4 regions of the Streptomyces sp. AK010 genome follow, and region 1 is predicted to be linked to each of the others. Evidence: riboswitches for the same ligand, from Rfam matches in the RefSeq annotation. Region 1 holds a riboswitch; each other region holds the start of a gene.
What was found. A riboswitch is a leader RNA that binds a small molecule or an ion and turns the genes downstream of it on or off. The one in region 1 is predicted to bind cobalamin.
Positions count from the first base shown of each region.

Region 2: linked by a shared signal. The riboswitch ahead of HDC93_RS16705 (energy-coupling factor ABC transporter permease) and the one ahead of HDC93_RS11375 (cobalamin biosynthesis protein) in region 1 are both predicted to bind cobalamin.
Region 3: linked by a shared signal. The riboswitch ahead of HDC93_RS24225 (prenyltransferase/squalene oxidase repeat-containing protein) and the one ahead of HDC93_RS11375 (cobalamin biosynthesis protein) in region 1 are both predicted to bind cobalamin.
Region 4: linked by a shared signal. The riboswitch ahead of HDC93_RS24925 (ribonucleoside-diphosphate reductase subunit alpha) and the one ahead of HDC93_RS11375 (cobalamin biosynthesis protein) in region 1 are both predicted to bind cobalamin.

Region 1 covers NZ_JACHCX010000005.1:56,144-58,334, forward strand. The annotation lists gene HDC93_RS11365 (inorganic phosphate transporter) at 1-549, shown strand, start outside; gene HDC93_RS11370 (hypothetical protein) at 583-804, shown strand; cobalamin riboswitch at 922-1,080, shown strand; gene HDC93_RS11375 (cobalamin biosynthesis protein) at 1,180-2,175, shown strand; gene HDC93_RS11380 (cobyric acid synthase) at 2,191-2,191, shown strand, end outside.
Region 2 covers NZ_JACHCX010000007.1:314,445-316,635, reverse strand. The annotation lists gene cbiQ (cobalt ECF transporter T component CbiQ) at 1-141, opposite strand, end outside; gene HDC93_RS16710 (energy-coupling factor ABC transporter substrate-binding protein) at 148-516, opposite strand; gene HDC93_RS16705 (energy-coupling factor ABC transporter permease) at 513-1,214, opposite strand; cobalamin riboswitch at 1,244-1,429, opposite strand; gene HDC93_RS16700 (serine/threonine-protein kinase) at 1,558-2,191, opposite strand, start outside.
Region 3 covers NZ_JACHCX010000013.1:113,173-115,363, forward strand. The annotation lists gene HDC93_RS24220 (SAM-dependent methyltransferase) at 1-542, opposite strand, end outside; cobalamin riboswitch at 712-849, shown strand; gene HDC93_RS24225 (prenyltransferase/squalene oxidase repeat-containing protein) at 962-2,173, shown strand; gene HDC93_RS24230 (SCO2322 family protein) at 2,170-2,191, shown strand, end outside.
Region 4 covers NZ_JACHCX010000014.1:20,164-22,354, reverse strand. The annotation lists gene mctP (monocarboxylate uptake permease MctP) at 1-208, shown strand, start outside; gene HDC93_RS38720 (hypothetical protein) at 291-467, opposite strand; cobalamin riboswitch at 1,012-1,146, shown strand; gene HDC93_RS24925 (ribonucleoside-diphosphate reductase subunit alpha) at 1,269-2,191, shown strand, end outside.

The DNA of each region.
Region 1 (2,191 bases):
GGCTGGCGCATCATCCGCACCATGGGCAAGGGCCTGACCGACCTCCAGCCGCAGCAGGGCTTCGCCGCCCAGACCTCCGCGGCCACGGTCATCCTCGCCTCCTCGCACCTCGGCTTCTCCCTCTCCACGACGCACTCCGTGTCCGGCTCGGTGATGGGCGCCGGGCTCGGCCGCAAGGGCGGCGTGGTCCGCTGGTCCACCGCGACGCGGATGTTCGTCGCGTGGGGTCTGACGCTGCCGGCGGCGGCCCTGGTGGGCGCTCTCGCCGAGTACGTCACCGGCTTCGGCAGCTGGGGCACCGCCGTGGTGGCGGTCTTCCTCATCGCCTCCAGCGCGGCGATCTGGAAGCTGTCGCGGCGCGAGGTGGTCGACCACACCAACGTCAACGACACCGACGACGCGGAGCCCGCGGGCGTGGTCACCACGGCGATGGCCGCGGTGACGCCGCCCCCCGCGACTGGTTCGGCCAAGGCGTCGGAGGACCCGATCCCCGCGTTCCCGTCGCAGGCCACCGCCGAGCGCACGCCGACCACGACCACCACGGTCTGACCCCGCCACCGGTTACAAGGAAGAGTCTCCGATATGAAGATCGACTGGGCGGCCCTCGGTTCCGTCTTCGGTATCAGCCTCGTGGTCACCGTGGCCCTCGTCGGCCTGTTCACCCTCGGCATCACCGGCCTGTCGCGCCGCGAACGTGCGGTGGCGGAGGGCGGATCCGCGGGGCTCGCGGTCACCGGCGCGTACGCCTGTTTCGCCGCGTGTGCGGCGGCCGTGGGATACGGGATCTATCTGATCGTGGCCTGAGGGCCTGACCGCACGTCGTGTCCACCGGGCGGCACGGAACTCCGGTTCCGTGCCGCCCGGTCGTCGTGTGTACGCAAGGGGGCGATGTGGGGTTCTCCACACTCTCCCCTCGCAGGTCAACGGCAAGTTGACGGCGGTTCCCGGCCGTGGTGGACTGCCGGGGCCAATACGGCGGCAGGAGAGGAAGCCGGTGAAAGTCCGGCGCGGTCCCGCCACTGTCACCGGGGTAGCGATCCCCGGGAGCCAGGAACTCTCACCGCCGGTCTAGTCGAACCAGGGCGTGGACACCCTGAGTGAGGACACATATCGCCATGCGCGGCTGCCGATCGAGGTTCAACACCCCACCCCTGCCCGCCCTCCTGGCCGGCTGAGCCCATGGGTGCCGGTCGCGTCTTCGCGTACGGCGCCGCCGCCGGCCTGATCGGTGACCTGCTGCTCGGTGATCCTCACCGGGGGCATCCGGTCGCCGCGTTCGGGCGGGCCGCGGGTGCCGTGGAACGGGTGTTGTGGCGGGACCACCGCGGGTGGGGCGCGCTGCACACCGCCGTGTGTGCCGGAGGGGCCGTCGCCCTCGGGTCCGTCGCCGCGCGTGCCGTGCGGCCGTCCGCCGTCGCCTCCATCACGCTGACCGCAGCCGCCACCTGGGCCGTCGTCGGGGGTACGTCGCTGGCCCGGGAGGCGCGGACCATCGGGCGTGCCCTGGAGGCCGGGGACGTCGAGGCCGCCCGGGCCCGGCTGCCGCATCTGTGCGGGCGGGACCCGCAGGCCCTCGACGCCGACGGCATGGCCCGGGCCGTGGTCGAGTCGGTCGCCGAGAACACCTCCGACGCCGTGGTGGGGGCGCTGGTGTGGGGGGCCGTCGGCGGGGTGCCGGGGCTGCTCGGGTTCCGGGCCGTCAACACCCTGGACGCCATGGTCGGGCACAAGTCGGCCCGGTACCGCCGGTACGGGTGGGCCTCCGCGCGGCTGGACGACCTCGCGGGATGGCCCGGAGCGCGACTGACCGCCGTGCTCGCCGTGCTGGCCGGGCCGGATCCGCGGGGGGCCGTGCGGGCGTGGCGGGCCGACGCGGTGCGGCATCCGAGTCCCAACGCCGGTCCCGTGGAGGCCTCGTTCGCGGGGGCGCTCGGGGTGCGGCTGGGCGGGACGCTCTCGTACGGCGGGCGGGTGGAGCACCGGCCCGTGCTGAACACGCGGGGGCGGGCCGTCGGCACGCACGACGTCGAGCGGGCCGTGCGGCTGTCGAAGCGCGTGACGTGGCTCGCGCTCGGGGTGTGCGCGGGCGCGCGGTTGCTGACGAGTGCGCGGTTGTCCAGGAGCGCGTCCGGTCGCTCGGGAGTGCGCCGTCGCTCAAGGGCGCGCGGTCGCTGAAGAGGGGGAAATGACA
Region 2 (2,191 bases), on a different contig from region 1:
GGTCAGGAGGACCAGGGCCGCGCCCGGCCAGGGCGGCAGCGAGATCGCGAGCACGGTGAGGCCGAGCCCGAGCACGGCCTTGTCCACGGGATGGCGGCGGCGCCAGCGACTGCTGTGCGCCGCCGCGTCGATCGGCAGCACCCGGGCTCAGTCCTGTTCTGCGGTGGACTTCCCGGCGGCGCCGGCGAGCGCGCTGTCGGCCTCCCGCTCCAGCGCCCGCTGCTCACCCTGCCTACGGCCCCGGCGCAGACCGAAGTAGTAGGCGAGGACACCGGCGCCGAGAGCCGCCTGGAGGGCGAACAGGGCCGACTCGATCTCACCGGACGGCGGCTCGTACAGCGGTGAGAACCACGGCTCGTAGTCCGGCTTCAGCTCGGTGATCGCCGTCTCGGCCTCGCCGTCGGACCCCGCGAACGGCTCCTTCTTGTGGTCGCCGAGCCCGAGCGCCAAGGGAAGCACCGCGAGCGCGGCCACGGCGAGCAGCAGCGCCAAGTTGATCTTCGTGTTCCTCTTCATCGGGTCACCGCCTCGGTCTCCGTCCGCGCCTGCTTCTTGGCGAGGAGCACGCCCAGCCGGGTCAGTTCGCCCTTGCTGGACTGCACCAGCAGCCGCATCACAAGCACGGTCAGCAGACCCTCGCTCACCGCGAGCGGAACCTGGGTGACGGCGAAGATGGAACCGAACTTGCCGAGCGCGCCCAGGAATCCGCTTGCTGGGTCGGGGAAGGCGAGCGCCAGCTGCACGCTGGTGACGCAGTAGGTGGACAGGTCGGCGACGAACGCGCCGGAGAACACCGCCACCATCAGCGGGGCGTTGGAGCGCCGCAGCAGCTTGTAGAGGGCGTATCCGGCCCAGGGGCCGACGATCGCCATGGAGAAGACGTTGGCCCCGAGCGTGGTCAGGCCGCCGTGCGCGAGCAACAGCGCCTGGAACAGCAGGGTGATGGTGCCCAGCACCGCCATGATGGGCGGCCGGAACAGGATGGCTCCGAGGCCCGTGCCGGTGGGGTGTGAGCAACTGCCGGTCACGGACGGCAGTTTCAGGGCGGACAGGACGAACGTGAAGGCGCCGGACGCACCCAGGAGCAGAGTGCTCTCGGGGTGCTCGCGCACTTCACGGGTGAGTGACCGGACCCCGTGGACGACGAACGGCGCCGACGCGACGCCCCAGGCGACCGCGTGCGCCGGAGGAAGGAAACCCTCGGCAATGTGCATGGCTCAGCAGACCCTCTCCAGCACCTCGTGGATGGTTGACGCGCCTTGGCCGGTCTCCTGGCTGACGGGTACCACCGCCCGGACTCCGCCTTCCCGGGTCACAAGGACCCAGTGGCTGCCCGTGAGGGCCGGAGCCGGACTTCCCGATTCACAGTGGCGAGGGCCGCACCGGCATCACACCGGATTTCCCGTTCACCAAGGCCTGGTGACAATAAGGCCGGGGTAAGGGCGATGACAAGCCACCCAAGGGGCGCGCAAGAGGGCGCCCGCTCGCACACCGGCGCATCCCCCGGCTGATCCACGTGCTCCGGTCAGGGGTCCGCCGTGCGGCGTCCGGGCCGCGTCAGTCGTCGCCTCCGTCGCCGTCGCCCTCCCCGTCCTTCCCGGCTCGGCGCGGCTTCTCCGGCTTCGGCTTCTCCGGCCCGCCGGGGCCCGCCTCTTGGGTCGCAGGGGCGGTGCCGGGCGCGGACGCGACAGGCGTCGGGGATGCGGTCGGCGCGGAGGGAGTGACATCGGCCACGCTGCCGGTGGCCGGCGCGTCGGCCACCGCCGGACCGGCCCCGGGACCGGCCTCGGAATCGGAGGACGAAGAGGACGCGGAGTCGGTGGACGGCGTGGCGGCGGGGCTGCTCGCGCTCGGGGACGCGTCCGGCTCCGTGCCCTCCGCGGTCGTGTCGGGCGAGAACCAGCGCATGCCGATGAGCATCGCGGCGAGGAAGAGCGCCGCGGCGGCTGCCGTCGCGGCCAGTCGCGACCGGTTGCCCGGGCCGCCCCGCCCGCGGGAGCGTCCCGAACGCCCCGCCTGGGCCGCCCGGGCCGCGCTGCGGTGCCCCGGAGTCGCGGGCAGGGCGTACGTGGTCGGACTGCCGGCCCCGGCCGCCGGGTACGGGCCCGGCCCGGCGGGCATCACCGCGGACGTGGTCCTGGGCCGCAGCGGCGGCGAGGCCTCCGGCAGCGGCTCGGGCAGGCCCCGCCAG
Region 3 (2,191 bases), on a different contig from region 1:
AGGGCGTCCACCAGCCGGCGCACGATCGAGCGGGCCTCGTCGTGGTCCTCGATGTGGCCCAGGATGCCCATCAGCATGAGGGCGACGGGCTGGTCGAAGTCGAGGGTCTTCCCGGCCTCCCGGACGATGGCGCCGGGGTCGCGCAGGTCGGCGTCGACGTAGTTGGTGACGCCTTCCGGCGTGCTGGTGAGCAGGGCACGGGCGTGGGCCAGCACCAGCGGGTCGTTGTCGGCGTAGACGATCCGGCTCTCCGGGGCCACCCGCTGGGCGATCTGGTGGGTGTTGTCCACGTTGGGCAGGCCGGTGCCGATGTCCAGGAACTGGCGGACGCCCTCCTCGGCGGCGAGGTGGCGCACGGCGCGGGCGAGGAAGTAGCGGGCGGCGCGGGCACCGGTCTCGATCCCGGGGAAGACCTCACGGAACGCGTCACCGGCCACCCGGTCGACCTCGTAGTTGTCCTTCCCGCCCAGCCAGTAGTTCCAGATCCGGGCCGAGTGCGGCACCGAGGTGTCGATCTTGGGGAACGGCTCCTGCTCCGTCATGGACGCTCCTGCGGTGTGTGGTCGTAGGAAGCCCCACGTTAGCCGGTCGGCGCCCCGAAGAGGATCAACTCCTGTGCGGCACCAGGGAGTTCCTCAGATCCGCCTCGGTCCCCCCTCTCACCTGACCGGCGGCCCCGTACCGTGGGGCCCCGGTCCCCTCGGCCCGTTTCCCACGTGCGGGTACAGTGAGCGGGTCGTCATCACACCGTACGGGGGGAAGCCGGTGCAATTCCGGCGCTGACCCGCAACCGTGAACCGCCGCCCGAGGTGGTGAGCCGGATCGCCCCGTACGGTTTCGTGACCGGCTCACGTGCCCGGCGGTCCGCCGGTGCACGGCACCGTCGAGGTATACGGAGCCGAGCCGCCGGGGGGTGCCCCGTGCTGCCCGGCTCCCCCACAGGGAGAGGCACCCGCCGATCATGAACGTCCGCCGCAGCGCCGCGGTCCTGGCCGCCGTCGCCGTGGTCGGCGCCGCCACCCCGGCCGCCGCCGACCCGTCCCCGTCGCCCTCCCAGGCGTTCCCGTCCGCCCTGTACGGCGGCACGGACCCGAAGTACGACGGTGTCTGGCGCCAGTCGCTCGCGCTGCTCGCGCAGGACACCGTGGGTGTGAAGCCGGCGGCGAAGTCCGTGCAGTGGCTGGCGCGGCAGCAGTGCGAGAACGGCTCCTTCGCCGCGTACCGCCCCGACCCCACCGCCGCGTGCGACGCCAAGACCATGCTGGACACCAACGCCACGTCCGCCGCCGTGCAGGCCCTCACCGCGCTCGGCGGGCACGACGACGTCACCGGCAAGGCCGTCGGCTGGCTGAAGTCCGTGCAGAACGAGGACGGCGGCTGGGGCTATTCGCCCGGCGGTGCCAGCGACACCAACTCGACGTCGGTCGTCATCGGCGCGCTCGCCGCCGCGGGCGAGAAGCCCGACCAGGTCGTCAAGGGCGGCAAGTCACCCTACGACGCGCTGCTGAAGCTCGCCCTGCCCTGCGGCGGGGACGACGACGGCGCCTTCGCGTTCCAGCCGGACAAGAAGGGCGAGCTCGCCGCCAACGCGGACGCCACGGCGGCCGGTGTGCTCGGGGCCCTGGGCAAGGGCATGGTCGTCGAGCCCGGCGAGAAGTCCGACGCGACCTGCGAGAAGGCCGGGACGCCGGAGCAGGCGGCGGCGAACGGCGCGGGCTACCTCACCGCCGCCCTGGCCAAGGACGACGGGCACCTGATGTCCGCGCCGGCCGGTGCCGAGCCCCAGCCCGACTACGGCAACACCGCCGACGCGGTCGTCGCGCTCGCCGCGCAGGGCGCCACCGCGCAGGCGGAGAAGTCCGTGCGGTGGCTGGAGAAGAACTCCGCGGCCTGGGCCGCGCAGAGCGGTCCGGCCGCCTACGCCCAGCTGATCTTCGCCGCCCACGCGACGGGCACGAACCCGCGCGACTTCGGCGGCGCGGACCTCGTGAAGCAGCTGGGCGCCACGGGCCCGGCCCCGCAGGCCGCGGAGAAGACCAAGGCCGCGGACGAGAAGAAGGAGGACTCCGGCTCGGACTTCTTCGGCGTCTGGTGGTACGTCGGCGTCTGCCTCGTCGCCGGCATCGGCATCGGCTTCCTGTTCACCGGCCGCAAGAAGAAGCAGCAGCCGTGATCCGCCGGGCCCTTCTGC
Region 4 (2,191 bases), on a different contig from region 1:
GATTCCGGGCATCGGCGAGATCGGCTACATCGGCCTCACGGCGTTCGTCCTGAACGTGGTGGTGACGGTGGTCCTGACCTTCGTCCTGAAGGCCCTGAAGGCCCCCGACGGCGTCGACGAGACCAAGCCGGAGGACTACACGGCGGACGCGGGCGACCCGGGGGTCCAGGTGGAGCTTCCGCCTGCGACCGCGGGATCCGCGCACTGAGTCCTGCACAGCGGGGGCGGGCCGTCGGGGGATCCCGGCGGCCCGTCGTCGTATCCTCCCAGGGGCACACCTACCCCGTGCCCTAGTCGCGCGTGCGTGTGGCCATGGCATGCCAGAAGCGGTCCAGTTCGCGGACGCGCATGCTCACCCAGGGCGGTGTCTTCCGGCGCAGCAGCCTCGGGAACCAGCGGCGCAGGCGTCCGGGCAGCAGAGCCTGCTGCTGGCGGCAGAACGGCTCCCGGATCTCTCCATGGGGCACGCCCCGTGACGGGTACGGGCAGAGTCGGAACTGCAGTCGGGCAGGCATGTGGTGCCGGGCTGGGGCGGGGTCGCGGTACCGGGCCGCAGCGGTTCGCGGTTCGTACGGAGACACGGCGGAAGCGGCATGCCGGACTGCTCCGCGCGGATCATGCGCTCCTCGACCTCGTCGGGGCGCCCGTCCCTTCTTCGGGCGGGTGGTGCCTCGGGCCTCAAGACGGATGGTCAGACTGTGCCAGTGGCCGACGAAGCCGCGGCTGGTCCACTTTGCCGCCCGGCGCAGATCACTGTCACCGTCGGCGCGTTGCGCGGCCGCTCCTTGCCCGGCGTGCGACGGACGGCCCTCGTCATGGCGTTTGCTCCCTCCGAGAGGGTTCCCGCTGCGGAGGATCTGACGGGCGCCGGCACCTACTTCCATGGAAAGCACTCCAAGGCGCCCCGCAACCCGGTGGGACATGCCCCGAGGGATCACTCTCCTCATCCATCAGCTGACGCTCCGACACCACCGCGACACAACATCTGGGGGTGCCGACCGAGCCCGGCACAAGATGTATGCTCATGCTCGCTGTCGCCGCAGGGGAATCCGGTGGGAATCCGGAACTGTCCCGCAACGGTGTACCCATGCCCATATAGGCGCACGGGAGTCAGTCCGAGGACCTGCCGACAGCGCACCCGGCCACCCGGCCGGTGTGCCCTGACGTCCGGGCCTCGTGGAATGGGCCGGTGGACGCGACGCCGCGTGCGCTCGTGTGCTGCCCCCCGCCCTCGACGAGGCCCCGTGCCGAGCGAGGGAGAGCCCCACGTGACCATCGCGCCAGCCGAACCGGTCTCAGCCGCCGAGGAGGAGCACGACGCTCCCGGTACCGCGCTGCTGCGGACCCTGACCGAGCTGACCGCCGACCTCCCCGACGCCGACCCCGGCCGGGTCGCCGCCGCCGCGCTGCGCGGCCGGTCCGCCGCCGCGGACGAAGCGGAGTTGCGGGGGCTTGCGACGGAGGCCGCGGCCGGTCTGATCTCCGAGGACCCCGCCTACTCCCGGCTGGCCGCCCGGCTGCTGACCATCGGCATCCGCGAGGAGGCCGCCTCGCAGGGCGTCACGTCCTTCACCGAGTCCGTGGCGGTCGGCCACCGCGAGGGCCTCATCGCCGACCGGACCGCCGAGTTCGTACGGCTGCACGCGGCCCGGCTCGACGCCCTGATCGACACCGGCGCCGACGACCGCTTCGGCTACTTCGGCCTGCGCACGCTGCACAGCCGCTATCTGCTCCGGCACCCGATCACCCGCAAGGTGGTCGAGACACCCCAGCACTTCATGCTGCGGGTGGCGAGCGGCCTCGCCGAGGACGACACCACCCGCGCGCTGGAGGAGGTGGCGTCCCTGTACGGGCTCATGAGCCGCCTCGACTACCTCCCCTCCTCCCCCACCCTCTTCAACTCGGGCACCCGGCACCCGCAGATGTCGTCCTGTTACCTCCTCGACTCCCCCAAGGACGAGCTGGACTCCATCTACGACCGGTACCACCAGGTGGCCAGGCTGTCGAAGCACGCCGGGGGCATCGGGGTCGCCTACTCCCGCATCCGCGCCCGCGGTTCGCTGATCCGCGGCACCAACGGGCACTCCAACGGCATCGTCCCGTTCCTGAAGACCCTCGACGCCTCGGTCGCCGCGGTGAACCAGGGCGGCCGGCGCAAGGGCGCGGCGGCGGTCTACCTGGAGACCTGGCA